Regions from separate parts of the Streptomyces sp. NBC_01571 genome, predicted to be linked through region 2. Evidence: riboswitches for the same ligand, from Rfam matches in the RefSeq annotation. Region 2 holds a riboswitch; each other region holds the start of a gene.
What was found. A riboswitch is a leader RNA that binds a small molecule or an ion and turns the genes downstream of it on or off. The one in region 2 is predicted to bind S-adenosylmethionine.

Region 1: another riboswitch for S-adenosylmethionine. It lies ahead of OHB41_RS52395 (putative leader peptide); the one in region 2 lies ahead of OHB41_RS15070 (aminotransferase class V-fold PLP-dependent enzyme).
Region 3: another riboswitch for S-adenosylmethionine. It lies ahead of thrC (threonine synthase); the one in region 2 lies ahead of OHB41_RS15070 (aminotransferase class V-fold PLP-dependent enzyme).

Annotation. Positions count from the first base shown of each region.
Region 1 covers NZ_JAPEPZ010000001.1:8,320,022-8,325,772, forward strand. Annotated here, with positions in the region: gene OHB41_RS37455 (maleylpyruvate isomerase N-terminal domain-containing protein) at 139-933, shown strand; gene OHB41_RS37460 (MarR family winged helix-turn-helix transcriptional regulator) at 1,252-1,752, opposite strand; gene OHB41_RS37465 (YceI family protein) at 1,882-2,397, shown strand; gene OHB41_RS37470 (glutathione S-transferase family protein) at 2,620-3,396, opposite strand; gene OHB41_RS52395 (putative leader peptide) at 3,488-3,562, opposite strand; SAM riboswitch class IV at 3,599-3,745, opposite strand; gene OHB41_RS37475 (amino acid ABC transporter permease) at 4,340-5,329, shown strand; gene OHB41_RS37480 (amino acid ABC transporter ATP-binding protein) at 5,326-5,751, shown strand, end outside.
Region 2 covers NZ_JAPEPZ010000001.1:3,343,517-3,349,267, forward strand. Annotated here, with positions in the region: gene OHB41_RS15070 (aminotransferase class V-fold PLP-dependent enzyme) at 1-1,311, opposite strand, end outside; SAM riboswitch class IV at 1,496-1,612, opposite strand; gene trpD (anthranilate phosphoribosyltransferase) at 1,872-2,936, opposite strand; gene qcrB (cytochrome bc1 complex cytochrome b subunit) at 3,073-4,710, opposite strand; gene qcrA (cytochrome bc1 complex Rieske iron-sulfur subunit) at 4,707-5,751, opposite strand, start outside.
Region 3 covers NZ_JAPEPZ010000001.1:4,911,764-4,917,514, reverse strand. Annotated here, with positions in the region: gene OHB41_RS22085 (ABC transporter substrate-binding protein) at 1-437, shown strand, start outside; gene OHB41_RS22080 (DUF3263 domain-containing protein) at 485-712, shown strand; gene otsB (trehalose-phosphatase) at 888-1,763, shown strand; gene OHB41_RS22070 (alpha,alpha-trehalose-phosphate synthase (UDP-forming)) at 1,792-3,213, opposite strand; gene OHB41_RS22065 (glucosyl-3-phosphoglycerate synthase) at 3,340-4,284, opposite strand; SAM riboswitch class I at 4,452-4,608, shown strand; gene thrC (threonine synthase) at 4,626-5,751, shown strand, end outside.

The sequences.
Region 1 (5,751 bases), 5.0 Mb from region 2:
GCGGGCTGCCGCTCGGCCGGACGGCGCGCGGACGACCGCCCCGGGACGGACCGACGACCCTCTTACCCCCACCGTCTTTGACGGCGACCGTCCTGGGTACGGTTCCGGCACCATCCCACCCCTCCCCGGAGTCGAGACATGACCGACCGTGCCGACCAGACCATCGCCGCGCTGCGCAGCGGACACGACTACCTGACCTCCGTGGTGCACGGGCTCGCCACCGCCGACCTCACCCGGCGCTCGGGCGCGTCGGAGTGGGACGTGTCCCAGGTCCTCAGCCACCTGGGCAGCGGCGCGGAGATCGGCCGCGCCTCGCTGGAGGGCGCGCTGAACGGCACCGGACCGCGGGACGGCGACTTCAACAAGTCGGTGTGGGCGCGCTGGGACGCGATGTCCCCGGCCGAGCGCGCCGAGGGGTTCGTGAACGCCGACGAACAACTCGTGCGCGGTTACGAGGCACTGGACGCGCGGGCCCGGGAGGAACTCCGCGTGGAGCTCGGCTTCCTGCCGGCACCCGTGGACGTCGCGACACTGGCGGGCCTTCGGCTCGGCGAGTTCACCCACCACACCTGGGACGTCGAGGTGGCCTTCGACCCGACGGCGGCGCTGCTGCCGGTGGCGACCGAGCCGCTCCTCGCCCAGGCCGGTCTGCTCATAGGGTTCCTGGGCAAGGCCGACGCCCTGGGCGGTCGCCACGCCCGTATCGCCGTGCGGACGGTCTCTCCCGTGCGTGCTTTCGGGCTCGACCTGGGCGACTCGGTCGCGCTCGTCGACGAGCCCGCCCACCCCGACGCCGTACTGAGCGCCCCTGCCGAGTGGTGGCTGCGGCTCGTCACCGGCCGCCACGCCCCCGCCCACACCCCGGCCGAGGTGAACCTGAAGGGGGACGCCCTCACCCTGGACGACCTGCGACGCGTCTTCCCGGGCTTCTGACCCGCGGGGTCGTCGCGGGGACGGTTGTTTCCGTCCAGGAAGCCGTCGCCGGGCCGAATGTCTCCGTGGGCGGGGTCGTTCGCGGCAGCCGGGCTTTCCCCGGCGGCGAGGTCGTCGCGGCGGCCGTCATCCGATGCGCGAGGCCGTCCGCCGGGGCGGCCCCGCGCGCTTCCGGGCCGTGGCGCGCGTATACGCAGCGTCACGGCACTCTTCAGCCGGTCTTCCCGGCCGTCCCGCTCACGGTCTCCCCGGGCCGCCCCGTTCACGACCCGTGCTTCACGACCCGTACTTCACGACTCGTGCCTCACGCCCCGTGCTTCACGAATCGTCGCCGGCAACCTCGGAGGGCGGCAACAAGTCGTGCAGCTGCTCGTACCGCTGCGCGCAGGCCGTGCGGGCGATGGCCTGCGAGACGGCGTCGGCCAGCGGGCGCGAGGACTCGCGCAGCAGCGTGCGCGCCTTGTCCGTGAGCGCCACCTCGATACCCCGCTTGTCCCCGCAGGCCGAGCGCCGCGTGATCAGGCCCGCGTGCTGCAGACAGGCCACCTGATAGGTCAGCCGTGTCTTGGGGCGGCCCAGCAGCTCGGCGATCTGTGTCATGCGCAGACTGGAGCCGGGCTGGTCGGCCAGCAGGCACAGCACCAGGAACTCGTCGTGCGAGACACCGAGGGCGTCCTTGACGCGAGCGCGCAACTGCTGCTCGATCGCCCCGGCCGCCGCGAGCAGCCTCATCCAGGACCGCAGTTCGGTCGGCAGCAGGCCGTCATCGGCCGCCGGCTCGTGTTCGGGCAGGTCAGCGGGGGCGAGGAAGTCGGCCATGGTGTCACAGTCTACCGGTTGTCCAAATTTGGAGAACGGGCTAGCCTGTGATCGTCCAAATTTGGATGACTCCTGGTTGTCCCACGGCTCGTGCCTCACCTCTCACTGTTAACCGTCTGGAGAACTCTCATGACCGTCGCCGTCGAAACCGGCCTGTGGCAGCTCGACCCCGCCCGCACCAGCGTCGTCATCCGGCACAAGACGATGTGGGGCCTGGTGACGGTGAAGGGGGCCTTCGCCGCTGTCACCGGGGAGGGCGAGGTGCAGGCCGACGGGACCGCCCGCGGCACCGTCACCCTGGACGTGGCGTCCCTCGACACCAAGAACGGCAAGCGCGACAAGCACCTCCGCTCGGCCGACCTCTTCGACGTGGAACGGCACCCCACGATCACCTTCGCGGTGGACAACGCCGTGGTCGCCCAGGACGACACCGTCGAGGTCGCCGGGCAGTTGACCGTACGCGGCATCACCAGGCCGCAGCCGGTCGTCGCCCGGGTGACCGCGGCGAGCGCCGAAGACGTCACGCTCGGCACGGAGTTCACCGTGGACCGCGACCAGTTCGACATGGGCTGGAACCAGATGGGCATGCTCCGCGGCCTGACCACTGTCGTCGGCACACTCGTCTTCACCCGCGTCAAGGGCTGATCCGGCGGATCACCGCCCGCCGTCGGCGCGGCGGCAGGCAGTGGCCGTCCGGTTCCACGGTCCGCCGGATACGGCGGCCGACGTCCCGCGGTTCCTGCTGCCGCGCCTTGCCGGGCGGGTCGAGGAGAAGACGGCGAACGGTCCCCCGTGGCCGGGGGCTCCGTTCGCCACGGGCCCGGGTGGGTGCGGCCCGGTCGTCCGGGGAGACGCCCCGGCGGCCCGTCAGGCCCGGCGCGCCGCTGCGTGGAAGGCCGGGTGGCCGTCCAGCCGGCGGACGTAGTCCCGCAGACGGCCGTACGGGGAGAGGACGTCCTCGGTGCCGAGGTGGGTGAGGGCCACCCACAGGTCGACGTCGGCTGCCGTCAACTCCTCGCCCAACACATTCTGGTGTGCGGTGAGTTGCTGATCCAGTGAGCTGAGCGCGGCCGACCGCGCCGTCGGCCGGGCGGCCGGGGTGAGATTCCGGTCGAGGAAGACGCGGAAGGTGTCGATGTCCGCGGCGAGGGACTGCGGGTGCAGCCGGGGGAGTCCGTTGCCGCCGCGGCAGCCCGGGAGTTCGCCGAGGTCGCGCAGGATGTCGGGGGTGTGATTGCTGACGATGCGTCCGCTCCAGCGGTCGCACAGCGCCGGCGCGGTGAGCGGACCGTCGTAGTGGTGCCAGGTGGCCTCGTACGCGGCCCGCAGGGCGGCGCAGGCGTCCGGCGTCCCGGCGGGCCCCGTCAGCAGCGTGGTGGTGACCGAGTCGCGCAGTCCCAGCAGGCCGAGGGTGATCGAGATGCGCAGCGAGCGCGGACAGCCCTCGGAGAGGTACAGCTGATAGCGGTGCGGCGCCGGATAGAAACCGCCGGCCGGACCGACTCCGATGCGACTGCGGATGCGGTGTCCACGCGCGGGGGCCGCCGCCCGAGGGGCGGCGACAACCGCCCCCGCGGCGGGTGAGGCCGAGGCGCAGTGGTGGGAGGCGGCGGCGGTCGGACTGAGCGAGACTGTCTCGGGCATGACTCTCCATGGGGACGACGAAGCCCTGCCACCCGAGGGGCGGCAGCGGCGGAACGGAGTGACTGCGCTGACGTACCGTCCGGACCGTGGACTAGTAGGCGCTGGAGACCCGCTGCAGATCGATGTGCAGGCGCCTGGTCAGACCGCTCGTGCCCTTTCCGGTCATTCCCGTCGCTCCCGTGTCCGGGGCTCGCGAGAGGCGAGACCACGCTTGCCCCGCCGCTCCGGCGGGACCCGGTCGTCACCCGGGGCACCCCGTCGCGGTGGAAGGGTTGCCTGTCAGCGGGCCGGGGCCGATCAACCGCATCGCACGGAAGGAACCGTGCGAAGGGCGCTGACAATCGTGACCGTCCCCGCCAGTCTCGGTCCGCCCCGTGGCCTCGTCAAGAAGGCGTCCGCGCGGTCTCACGACGTGGTCATCCGGGCTGCCGAGCGTTGACATTCGTTCGGGGCCGTGCCTAACTTACGCCGCATCGGGCCGGAGCAACTCCGGTGAACACGAGGCCCCACGGGCCGGAACGGTGACGGTGACCGCGATGTACGCAGCCCAGGGGAAGACCGCCTCGCGGTCCCACGGCCGCGACCGCGTACTCATGAACCGTCGTCCGGAGCGGCACCTCGCCGACGGCGGCGACGCCCGCACGGCACGGTGTTGTCCCTCCCTCGACGCCCGCTGTCTCTGTCGGGGCTGACGCACTTCCTCGCTGATCGCCGGTCCCTGAACTCCGGTCCCTGAACCCCGGTCCCTGAACCCCGGTCCTTGATCCGCGGTGTCCGATCCGGGGTCCGTGATCTCCGAACCACCGTGTGCCGCCGTCGAACGGGCGGACTTCCGGTGGTCCTCCCCTTCTCGTCCCCGCATCGGGTTCGTTCCCCCGTGCGCGTGCCCGTCGTCTCGTCGTACGGCCCGTGCCGGGGGAGTCCGAGCCGCCTGGAGCCCTCCATGAGTGAATCCCTCAGCTCCGCCGTGCCGTTGAGCACGGCGCAGCCGCCTCCCGCTCCCGTGGTCGAACCGAGGCCGTACGCGGCGCAGCGGGTGCTGCCGCTGCGCCGTCCGGGCCGCTGGATCGTCTCGGCGATCGTGCTGGTCGTGGTCGCCCAGCTCGTCCACGGCCTGGCGACCAATCCGTTCTTCCAGTGGGACAGGTTCCAGTACTGGTTCCTGCGTCCCACGATCCTCGACGGCCTGCTCATCACCCTCGAAGTGACCCTCTACAGCGCCGTGTCGGGACTGCTGGGCGGCATCCTGCTCGCACTCGCACGGCTCTCCCGGAGCCCGGTGCTGCGTGCCGTGAGCTGGGTCTACATCTGGTTGTTCCGGTCGGTGCCGCTGATCGTCGTCCTGCTCTTCCTCTACAACTTCTCCGCGCTCTACCGGACGCTGAGCCTCGGCGTGCCGTTCGGCCCCGCCTTCCTCACGTTCGACGAGTCCCGGCTCGCCACCGACATGGTCGTCGCGGTCGTCGGACTGAGCCTCAACGAAGCGGCGTACGCGGCCGAAGTGGTACGGGGCGGCATCCTCTCCGTCGACCAGGGCCAGCACGAGGCGGCCTCCGCGCTGGGTCTGCCGAAGGGCTACCAGTTCACGAGGATCGTGTTCCCGCAGGCCCTGCGCTCCATCACCCCCAACTACGTCAACCAGCTGATCGGCCTGATCAAGGGCACCTCACTGGTCTTCTACGTCTCCCTGCTCGACCTGTTCGGCTCGGTGCAGAGCATGGGCAGCACCTACCCGGGCGACATCGTGCCGCTGCTGCTGGTCGCCACCGTCTGGTACCTGATCCTCACCAGCGTCGTCTCGGTCGTCCAGTTCTACGTCGAGCGGTACTACTCGCGGGGCGCGCTGCGCACCCTGCCGCCCACCCCGTTGCAGAAGCTCCGCACCGGTCTGCGTGACCTGCGGGACCGTGTCCGGAAGGAGGCGGCCCTGTGACCGCCCAGGTGACGGAGCAGCCCGACGTCCGGCCCGCGGCCGTCGAGGTCCATGACGTGCACAAGTGGTACGGGACCCAACGTGTCCTGGACGGAGTGGAGTTGACCGTACGGCCCGGCGAGGTCACCGTCGTCCTCGGACCGTCCGGCTCCGGCAAGTCCACGCTCCTCAGGGTGATCAACCACCTGGAGAAACCCGAGATCGGCCATGTCAGCCTGAACGGCGAGCCGATCGGCGTACGACGGCACGGCGGCCGGCTCAAGGAACTGAGCGAGCGGGCCATCCTGGCCCAGCGCAGCCGGATCGGCTTCGTCTTCCAGAACTTCAACCTGTTCCCGCACCTGACGGTGCTCGACAACGTGGCGGCCGCGCCGGTCGCCACCGGCCGGCTGAGCAGGCCCGAAGCGCGGGAACTGGCGCGC
Region 2 (5,751 bases):
ACCGTCCCGCACGAGCTCCTTCACGGCGCGCACGAAGCGCTCCACGTGCTCGTCCGGGGTGCCCGCCCCGAAGCTGACGCGGATCGCGTTGAGGGACTTCTCGCCGGGCGCGGCCTCGGGGGCCCCGCACTCGCCCTGGGTCTGCGGGTCGCTGCCGAGCAGCGTGCGCAGCAGCGGATGCGCGCAGAAGAGACCGTCACGCACCCCGATGCCGTACTCGGCGGAGAGCGCCGCCGCGAAGTGCGAGCTGTTCCAGCCCTCGACGACGAACGAGATGACGCCGACCCGCGGCGCGTCGTCGCCGAACAGGGACAGCACGCGCACGGCGGGCACCTCGGCGAGTCCCTCCCGGACCGTGCGGATCAGGTGCCGCTCGCGGGCGACGATCCGGTCGAAGCCCTCCTCGGTGAGCGCCTTGCACGCGGAGGCGATGGAGTAGGCGCCGATGACGTTGGGGGACCCGGCCTCGTGCCGTGCCGCGCTCTCGTGCCACTCGACGTCGACGCCACCGTCCGCGCGCCGGGCGACCTTGCGGCTGGCGCCGCCGCCGGCGAGGTAGGGCTCGGCCTCCCGCAGCCAGTCGGAGCGGCCGGCCAGGACACCGGAACCGAAGGGCGCGTACAGCTTGTGCCCGGAGAAGACGACCCAGTCGACGTCGAGGTCACGGACGGACACCGGGTGGTGCGGGGCGAGCTGGGCGGCGTCCAGGACGATCCGGGCGCCGTGGGCGTGCGCCGCCGCGGCGAGCTCGCGCACCGGCCACAGCTCTCCGGTGACGTTGGAGGCGCCGGTGACGCAGACGAGGGCCGGTCCGTGGGGGTCGCGGTCGGCGAGGGCGCGCTCCAGGACCGCGACGGCCTGCCGCGGGGTGCGGGGCGCGTCGAGGTACGTGACCCGCGCGTCCTGCCACGGCAGCAGCGAGGCGTGGTGCTCGGTCTCGAAGACGAAGACCTGGCAGTCGGCCGGAAGGGTGGCGGCGAGCAGGTTGAGCGAGTCGGTCGTCGACCGGGTGAAGACGACCTGGTCGTCCTCGCGGCAGTCGAGGAACTCCGCGACGGTCCCGCGGGCGTTCTCGAAGAGGTCGGTGGACAGCTGGGAGAGGTAGCCGGCTCCGCGGTGCACGCTGCCGTAGTACGGGGCGTACGCGGCGACGTCGTCCCAGACGCGCTGGAGGGCCGGGGCGCTGGCGGCGTAGTCGAGGGCGGCGTAGGTGACCTCGCCACCGGTGACGAGCGGGACGGTCACATCACGGCCCAGAACGGGCAGCGGGGCACAAACGGACTGGTCGGCGGCAGCGGTGGAGACAGACATGGCGCACTCCTGTGAGAGGCAGGCGGAAGCACCGCGCGAGCGGGGGCGTACGGAGGTACGCGCGCGCGGCTCGGCGCAGGTGAGGGTGAAAAGGGGTGTGCGGAGGCGGGGCTCTACGCCCTAGCGCATTCGCTTGCTCACAGAAGGCTCCCTCGAACGACCAGGACCCCTGGGATTCTCGAGGGGTCCGCGCTTGCCGTAGACCTCGCTGCCTACGGCCTGGTCTTCACCCGGGGCACCCCGCCACGGACGGAGGGTTGCCGGACAGCCGGCCGGGGCCTCATGGCTGTCGCTCATGACCTGATACCGCATCCTGCCACACGATCTTCCGGACGCAACCCCGGCGTCCATATGGCGGAACGACCTCGCCCTCGAACTCCGGACGCCCCGACCCCCTCAGGGGCGCGGGGAACTGCGCGACCAGCCCCCACCCACCCGCACCCGGAAAACCACCACGCTCGGGGTCCGGGACAAAGCCCCGCGGACGGAACACACAGAGACGACGTGGGCGGGCGGGGCCCGGCCAAAAGGCCGCGCCCCCGCCGGCCCCCGCCCAGGAGTCACGCGTTGGTGGCCGTCACCCAGCGGTCGAGCGCGGCGCGCGCCGCGCCGGAGTCGATGGCCCGAGCCGTCCTCACCATCGCGGCACGGAGCTGGTCCACCAGGGACGCGTCCGTCGGGGACAACGCCACCAGCGCCGCCGCCGCGTTCAGGACCACGGCGTCCCGTACGGGCCCCCTCTCGCCGTCCAGGACACGGCGGGCGACCTCCGCGTTGTAGGAGGCGTCGGCACCCCGCAGGGCCTCCACGGGCACGAGGTCGAGCCCGACGTCCCGCGGATCGAACCGCTCCTCGGTCACCTTGCCGTCCCGCACGACCCAGACCTTCGACGTCGCCGTGGTGGTCAGCTCGTCCAGCCCGTCGTCACCTCGGAAGACCAGCGAGGAGTTGCCGCGCTCGGCGAAGACGCCGGCCATGATCGGCGCCATCCGGGCGTCGGCGACACCGACCGCCTGCGCCCTCACCCGCGCGGGGTTGGTCAGCGGACCCAGGAAGTTGAAGACCGTCCGGATCCCCAGCTGTCCGCGCGCCGCAGCCACATGACGCAGCGCCGGATGGAACTTCACCGCGAAGCAGAAGGTGATCCCGGCCTCCTCGGCCACCTCGGCCACCCGCTTCGGCGTCAGTTCCAGATTGACGCCCAGCTTTCCCAGCACGTCCGAGGCACCGGACGCCGAGGACGCGGCCCGGTTGCCGTGCTTGACGACCTTCGTGCCGGTACCGGCCACCACGATCGACGACATCGTGGAGATGTTCACCGTCTTCGCGCCGTCACCGCCCGTACCGACGATGTCGACGGTCTCCCCCGGCACCTCGATCACCTTGGCGTGCTCGTACATCGTGCGGACCAGGCCGGTGATCTCCTCGACCGTCTCGCCCTTGGCCCGCAGCGCCACCACGAAGCCGGCGATCTGGGCGTCCGTCGCCTCGCCGCTCATGATCCGGTCCATCGCCCAGGCCGTGTCGTCCGCGCTCTGGTCCCGGCCGTCGAGCAGGCCGTTCAGCACCGCGGGCCAGGAACGGCCCGCCGCGATGTCGCCTCCAGCGGGGGTCACAGCACTCATATGCCGCTCCTGGGTTCGTAGACAGGTACAAGCAGGGTCCACCCTATCCAGCCCAGGCACGGCGAAGAGCCCCCGTCCATGGGACGGGGGCTCCTGCCGTGGCGATCAGTGGGACCGGTGAGGACCGGTCGGAGGATCAGTGGTGGCCGTGGCCGCTCGTGATCTCCTCGTACTCCTCGACCGTGGGCTTGGGGATCTGGCTGTGCTCCCCGTAGAAGCCCTTGCTGAGCTTGGCACGCAGCCGCTGCGCGCCGTTCACCTTGCGCTCGACACCGTTCTCGTCGACCACCGGGCCGATCTCGGCGGGCTGGTACTGCTCGTGCGCGGTGAGCGTGTGCAGGGCCTCCTGGCCGAGCGGCTCGTGCACCTCGATGAACTCACCGTGCGGCAGGCGCTTGATGATGCCCGACTCGCGGCCGTGCAGCACCTTCTCCTTGTCGCGGCGCTGGAGACCGAGGCAGATCCGCTTGGTGGCGATGAAGACGAGCACCGGCACGACGAAGAACGCGATCCGGACGAACCAGGTGATCGAGTTGATCGACAGGTGGAAGTGCGTGGCCCAGATGTCGTTGCCGCCACCGACCAGCAGGACGAAGTACCAGCTGATCCAGGCCGCGCCGAAGGCGGTACGGGTCGGGACGTTGCGCGGGCGGTCCAGGATGTGGTGCTCGCGCTTGTCGCCGGTGACCCAGGACTCGATGAACGGGTAGACCGCGATCGCGACCAGGACCAGCGGGAAGACCACCAGCGGGATGAACACACCCAGGACGAGCGTGTGACCCCAGAAGTTGATCTCCCAGCCCGGCATGACACGGATCAGACCCTCGGAGAAGCCCATGTACCAGTCGGGCTGGGCGCCCGTGGACACCATGTCCGGACGGTAGGGGCCCATGGACCAGATCGGGTTGATCGAGGCGATCGCCGCGATGGCCGCGATGACACCGAAGACCAGGAAGAAGAAGCCTCCGGCCTTGGCCATGTAGACCGGCAGCAGCGGCATGCCGACGACGTTCCTGTTCGTCTTTCCGGGGCCCGCGAACTGCGTGTGCTTGTGGTAGAAGACCAGGATCAGGTGGCCGACGACCAGGCCGAGCATGATGCCCGGCAGCAGCAGCACGTGCACGGAGTAGAAGCGGGCCACGAAGTCGCCGCCCGGGAACTGACCGCCGAAGAGGAAGAACGAGAGGTACGTGCCGACGATCGGCACGGACAGGACCGCGCCCTCCATGAAGCGGACACCGGTGCCGGAGAGCAGGTCGTCCGGGAGCGAGTAACCGGTGAAGCCGGTGAACATGCCCAGGACGAACAGCAGGAAGCCGAACAGCCAGTTGACCTCACGCGGCTTGCGGAACGCACCCGTGAAGAACACGCGCATCATGTGCACGAACATGCCGGCGAGGAAGATCAGCGCCGCCCAGTGGTGGATCTGCCGGATCAGCAGACCACCGCGCACCTCGAAGGAGATGTGCATGGTCGAGTTGAACGCCTCGGACATCAGCTGACCCTGCAGCGGGACGTAGCTGCCGTGGTACTCCACCTCGTTCATCGACGGGTGGAAGAACAGCGTCAGATACACACCCGTGAGGATGATGATGAGGAAGCTGTACAGGCAGATCTCACCCAGCATGAACGACCAGTGGTCGGGGAAGATCTTGCGCATGTTGGCCTTGGCCAGGGAGTAGATCCCCAAGCGGCCGTCGGCCCAGTCGGCCACCCGCTCACCGGCGGGCGCCTTCTCGCGCGAGCGCGAGTCGGAGGTGGTGGTAGTGCTCATCCGCGCTCCCAGAAGGCAGGACCGACGGGCTCGTCGAAGTCGCCGAGCGCCTCGAGGTAGCCCTCGTCGTTCACACCGATGCGCAGCTGCGGCAGGGCATGACCGGCCGGGCCGAAGATCACTCGGGCACCGTCGGAGAGGTCGAAGGTGGACTGGTGGCAGGGGCAGAGCACGTGGTGCGTCTGCTGCTCGTACAGGGAGATCGGGCAGCCGACGTGGGTGCAGATCTTCGAGTACGCCACGATGCCCTCGTGCGACCAGGCGAGCTCGCGCTTGTCCTTGATGTTGTCCGGCTGGAGCCGGACGATCATCACGGCGGCCTTCGCGATCTCCTGCTGGAAGTCCTCGTCCTTCTCCTCCAGGCCCTCGGGCTTGACGAAGGTGAGCGAGCCGACGGCGATGTCGGAGGGACGCAGCGGCTCGTTCGTGTTCATGTTGACGAGCAGCTTGCCCTTGGACCAGATCGTGTGGCGCAGCTTGGTGCCCGGCAGCGGACCGAGGTCGCGCAGCAGCATGACGCCGGAGAGCGGGAACAGGGCCAGCGCGCCGAACATCGTGGTGCGGATCAGCTTGCGGCGGCCGAGCGCGGACTCCTTGGCACCCTGCTTGAAGTCGGCCAGGACCTTGGCCTTGACCTCGGGCTCCGCCTCGATCGGGTGACGCTCGTCGGCGATCTCCACGTCGGACATCAGGGTGCGGGCCCAGTGGACCGCGCCCGCGCCGATCGAGAAGAGCGCCACACCGAGCGTCATGCCCAGCGCGAAGTTCAGCGCGCTGATGTGCCCGAGCGGGAAGACGAAGATCGACTTGTCGTTCGGGATCGTCACGTACGAGGCGATGAAGGCCACCGTGGCCAGCATCGACAGCGTGAACAGCATCGCGACGACGCGCTCGGACCGCTTGGCGGCCCGCTCGTCGATGTCCTGGATGCGGTGCTCGTGGGGCGGCAGTCCCGGGTCCGCGAACGGGTTGTCCTCGTTCGCGACGGCTACTGCGCCGTGACCGTGCTCGTCGGCCCGCTCAGCGGGCAGGTTCTCTTCT
Region 3 (5,751 bases), 1.6 Mb from region 2:
AGGCGGCGGCCGACAAGGGCGTGAGGTTCGGCATGGTGCCGATGCCGGGCGTCGACGGCAGGGCCAAGGCGACGATGGGTGTCGCCGACTGGATGATGGCGTTCAAGCACAACGGCCACCGGGAGCAGATCGGGTCGTTCCTGGACTACGTGTACAGCGAGAAGAACGTGCTCGCCTTCTCCCACAAGTACGACCTGCTGCCGGTGACGACGTCCGCGTCCCAGGCGATGAGCGCCGACGCGCACGACAAGGATCTCGTCCCGTTCCTCGACGAGCTGCCCACCTCCCAGCTCTATCCGGTCGGCAAGACCTCCTGGGCGTCCGTGAGCGCGGACATCAAGCAGGACATCGGCAAGGCGGTCGCTCCGGACGGCAGCCCGGCCGGGGTCCTCGGCGCGCTCCAGCGGACGGCGACCATCCGGGAGAGCACGGACTAGCGCCGCGGGTGTCTGTGGCCGGGGTTACGGTGCTTCTCATGACGTCCATGGAGGAGCTCGGGGCGCGGGAACGGGCGGTTCTCGCCATGGAGCGGCGGGGATTCGCCGGGCCGGGGGCGAAGGAGCGGGCGATAAGGGAGCAGCTCGGGCTGGCGCCGGTGCGGTATTACCAGCTTCTCAACGCCCTTCTGGACGATCCGCGGGCGCTGGCCCACGATCCGGTCACGGTGAACCGGCTCCGCCGGGTCCGGGCGTCCCGCCGCGACGACCGCTGACCCGGGTTCATCCGTACCAGGGGGCTCCGCCCCGAGCCCTTCGGGCGAGGCGGGGGTGCAGGGGGCGGCAGCCGCTTGGCGGGGTCCGGGGCGGAGCCCCGGGGACGGGTCGGGTAGGGGCGGCGGGGGCGGAGAAGCGTGGGTGGGTTCGGGGCGGCCCCGATAGGGTCGGCGTATGGGCAGTCATGCGGAATCCCCGGAACACCCCGAGACCACGGACACCGTCCCGACACCGGCGACCGCCGCGGGAAAGGACGGGCTGCAAGCCATCCTCGCGCGCCCCGCCCGAACGGTGATCGCACTCGACTTCGACGGAACCCTCGCCCCCATCGTCCCCGACCCCGAACAGGCCCGCGCCCATCCCGCTGCGGTCCCCGCCCTCGCGGCCCTCGCCCCGAAGGTCGCCTCCGTCGCCGTCGTCACCGGCCGGCCCGCCGGCGTGGCGGTCCGCCACGGCGGCTTCGCGGGCGTCCCGGGCCTCGACCACCTCGTCGTCCTCGGCCACTACGGCGCCGAACGCTGGGACGCCCGCACGGGCACCGTCAGCGCCCCCGCCCCCCACCCCGGCGTGGCAGCCGTCCGCGCCGAGCTGCCGGGAGTCCTCGACCGGGTCGGCGCCTGGCAGGGCACGTGGATCGAGGAGAAGGGCCGCGCGCTCGCCGTCCACACGCGCCGCGCCACGGACCCGCAGGCCGCCTTCGAGTCCCTGCGCGAACCCCTCGCCGATCTCGCCACCCGGCACGGCCTGATCGTCGAACCGGGCCGGATGGTCCTGGAACTGCGCCCGCCGGGCATGGACAAGGGCGTCGCCCTCCTGGAGTACGTCCGCGAGGTCGGCGCCGAAGCGGTCCTCTACGCGGGCGACGACCTCGGCGACCTCCCCGCCTTCGCCGCCGTCGACAAACTCCGCTCGGACGGCGTCCCGGGCCTGCTGGTGTGCAGCGGCAGCTCGGAGGTCGCGGAACTCGCCGACCGCGCCGACCTGGTGGTCGACGGCCCCGCCGGGGTCGTCCACCTGCTGAGGGCCCTGGCGGACCGGTTGGACCGGTAGCCCCGGCCCGCCGCGGCGAACGGCGCCCTCACTCCTCCAGCGCGCGCAACTGCTCCAGGAACCACTGCGCCGGAGGCAGGGCCGTCGCCGCCGCGGCGAGCCGCTTCGTGCGCTCGGCCCGCTCACCGGCCGACAGGGACAGGGCCTCGTGCAGCGCCCGCGCGGTGCCGACCACGTCGTACGGGTTCACCGCGACCGCGTCCTCGCCCAGCTCCTCGAACGCCCCGGCCTCCCGGGACAGCACCAGCACGCACCCCTCGTCGGAGACGACGGGCACCTCCTTGGCGACGAGGTTCATGCCGTCCCGGATGGGGTTGACGAGGGCGACGTCGGCGAGCCGGTAGGCGGCCAGCGAGCGGGCGAAGTCGTCCTTGACGTGGAGCACCACCGGGGTCCAACCCGGCGTCCCGTACTGGGAGTTGATCTCGTCCGCCAGGGTCTGCACGGCGGCCGTGTAGTCCCGGTAGACCGCCAGGTCCTGGCGGGAGGGGTAGGCGAAGGCCACGTGGACCACCCGCTCGCGCCACTCCGGCCGGTCCTCCAGGAGCTGCCGGTACGACAGCAGGCCCCGCACGATGTTCTTCGACAGCTCGGTGCGGTCGACCCGCACGATCGCTCTGCGGGCGCGGCCGTCGGGGCCCTCACCGATCTGCCCGCGCAGCGCGTCCATCCGCTCGGCGACGTCCGCCTCGTGGGAGCGCCCGCGCAGGAAGTCCGCGTCCGCGCCGAGCCCGTGCACCCCGACCCGGGTGTCGCCGAGCCCGCCGACGAGCGCCTCGCAGCAGGCGGTGAACGCGTTCGCCCAGCGGTGCGTCAGGAAGCCCAGCCGGTCCGCGCCGAGCATGCCGCGCAGCACCTGCTCGGCGATGTCGTCGGGCAGCATCCGGAAGTAGTCGACCGGCGCCCACGGTGTGTGGGAGAAGTGGCCGATGCGCAGGTCGGGGCGGAGCTCCCGCAGCATGCCGGGGACCAGGGTCAGGTGGTAGTCCTGCACGATCACCACGGCGCCCTCGGCCGCCTCGTCCGCCAGGGCGCGCGCGAACGAGCGGTTGTAGGCCTCGTACGACGCCCACTGGCGCCGGAACTCCTGGTCGAAGACCGGCTCCAGCGGCGTCTGGTACAGCATGTGGTGGACGAACCACAGCATGGAGTTCGCGATGCCGTTGTAGGCGTCCGCGTGCACCGTGGCGTCGATGTCCAGCATCCGCACGCCCTCCTCGCCGACCCCGCGCCGGACCGCCTCGCGGTCCCCCTCGCCGAGCGCCGAGCACACCCACAGGGCCCCCGCGTCCGGACCGATCGCGGAGAGGCCGGAGACCAGCCCGCCCCCGCCGCGCCGGGCCTGGAGCGAGCCGTCCTCGCGCACCTCGTAGGAGACCGGGCCGCGGTTGGACGCGACGAGGATCCGGTGGGCGCCATGCGTTGAAGCCGTTGAAGCCGTTGAAGCCATGCCTCGAAACCTAGCCCGGCACCGAAACGCTCAAACGTTCCCGTCGGCCGTATGCGACGAAGGACACGAACCGCGGGGCGGTGGCGCCGGTCGTGCCGTCCACCACCCCCTCACCAGGGACGCGGTTCACGCGGCCCGGCGTTCCACGTATTCGGAGATTTCGGCCATCGGGGGGCGTTCCTCCGTGTCCACCGAGTACGTACGCGGCTCGAAACCGTCCTCGCCCCGCTCGAACTGGGTGAGGGAGGGCCGGATGAGATGGCCGCGGGCCAGCCGGAGCTGCGCCGTGCGGTAGATCGCGGCGGACATCCGGCCCAGCGCCTGCCCGTCCTGGTGGCGGTGCTTGCGCTCGCCCACGTCGACCTGGGCGAGCGCGTCGAGGCCCACCAGGTGCAGGGCGTCGACGAGCATGCCCAGTTCGACGCCGTACCCGACGGGGAAGGGGAGCTGTTCCAGCAGCGAGCGGCGGGCCGCGTACTCACCGCCGAGCGGCTGGACGAAGCCGGCCAGCTGGGGCCAGTGCATGTTCAGCAGCGGGCGGGCCATGAGCTCCGTGACGCGGCCGCCCTGCCCCGCGGCGCCGGCCAGCGGACGGTCGTACATCCCCTTGACGAGGTCCACGCCCGGCTCGGTGAGCAGCGGGCCCACGATCCCTGAGACGAAGTCCGACGAGAACTCCCTCAGGTCCGCGTCGATGAAACAGACGATGTCCCCGCTCGTCACGAGGAGCGACCGCCACAGCACCTCGCCCTTGCCGGGCACAGCCGGGATGCGGGGCAGGATCTCGTCCCGGTGCACGACACGCGCGCCCGCCGCGGCGGCCACCTCCGAGGTGCGGTCGGTCGAACCCGAGTCGACGACGACGATCTCGTCGACGAGGGGCACCTGCCGCATCAGGTCGTGGCGGATGACGGTGACGATCTCGCCGACCGTCTCCTCCTCGTTCAGCGCGGGCAGCACGACGCTCACCGTGGAGCCCGAGGCGCGCTTGGCGGACATGATTCTGTGGAGCGGGCGATCGGCCACGGACCAGGAGCGTGTGTTCAGCCAGCGCTCGACTTCCTTCAGCACAGTCTGCGGCTCCTCACTGTCTGATCACCCGGTGTCGCACGGTGTGATCCATCTCGCGGTTCGGACGACTATCTCAACTGTCCTGGCCTTCGGTTACAGTCTTGAACAACGCGGATGACCATCGCATGTCGTAGATCATCCCGGACTGAAGACCAACAACCGAATACCGCTCATCCAGAGGGGCAGAGGGATACGGCCCGATGAAGCCCCGGCAACCCTCCAGCCGGTCCTGTACCGATCATTGCCGATCGCGTCGCGGGGCTCCCGGCTCGGGAAGGTGCCAAATCCGTCTCACGGCGAAGTGCGTCGTGAGGAAGATGAGGAGAAAGGGCCTCGCCTCCATGGCTGCGCAGACTGTTGCAAGCACTCCGGACACCGCGACCTCCGCGGACCCGTCGGCTTCCACCGCTTCCACCGGCACCGTCGATCTGGGCCCCGCCGCGGCGCTCTCCTGCCGCGAATGCGGCCACCGGGTGCCGCTCGGCCCGGTCTTCGCCTGCGAGGAGTGTTTCGGACCGCTCGAGATCGCCTACGACTTCTCGGCCTACGACACCGAAGAACTCCGGGCGCGCATCGAGGCGGGCCCCGCGAACATCTGGCGTTACGCGCCACTGCTGCCCGTCCCGGCCGACGTCGCCGACAAGCCGAACATCAACCCGGGCTGGACCAGGCTCGTCAAGGCCGACAACCTCGCCCGCGAGCTGGGCGTCGAACCCGGCCGGCTCTTCGTCAAGGACGATTCCGGCAACCCGACGCACTCCTTCAAGGACCGCGTCGTCGCCCAGGCCATCGAGGCCGCCCGCGCCTTCGGCTTCACCACCCTCTCCTGCTCCTCGACCGGCAACCTCGCCGGCGCGGTGGGCGCCGCCGCCGCGCGTGCCGGCTTCCGCTCCTGCGTGTTCATCCCGCACGACCTGGAGCAGGGCAAGGTCGTCATGGCCGCGGTCTACGGCGGCGAGCTCGTCGGCATCGAGGGCAACTACGACGACGTGAACCGCTTCTGCTCCGAGCTGATCGGCGACCCGGCCGGTGAGGGCTGGGGCTTCGTCAACGTCAACCTGCGGCCGTACTACGCGGAGGGGTCCAAGACCCTCGCGTACGAGATCTGCGAGCAGCTCGGCTGGCAGCTGCCCGACCAGCTCGTCGTGCCGATCGCCTCCGGCTCCCAGCTGACGAAGGTCGACAAGGGGCTGCAGGAGCTGATCAAGCTCGGCCTCGTCGAGGACAAGCCCTACAAGATCTTCGGCGCGCAGGCCGAGGGCTGTTCGCCGGTGTCGGTCGCCTACAAGGCCGGCCACGACGTCGTCCGGCCGCAGAAGCCGGACACCATCGCCAAGTCGCTGGCCATCGGCAACCCCGCCGACGGCCCGTACGTGCTGGACATCGCGCGGCGGACGGGCGGGGCCGTGGAGGACGTGAACGACGAGCAGGTGGTCGACGCGATCAAGCTGCTGGCGCGCACCGAGG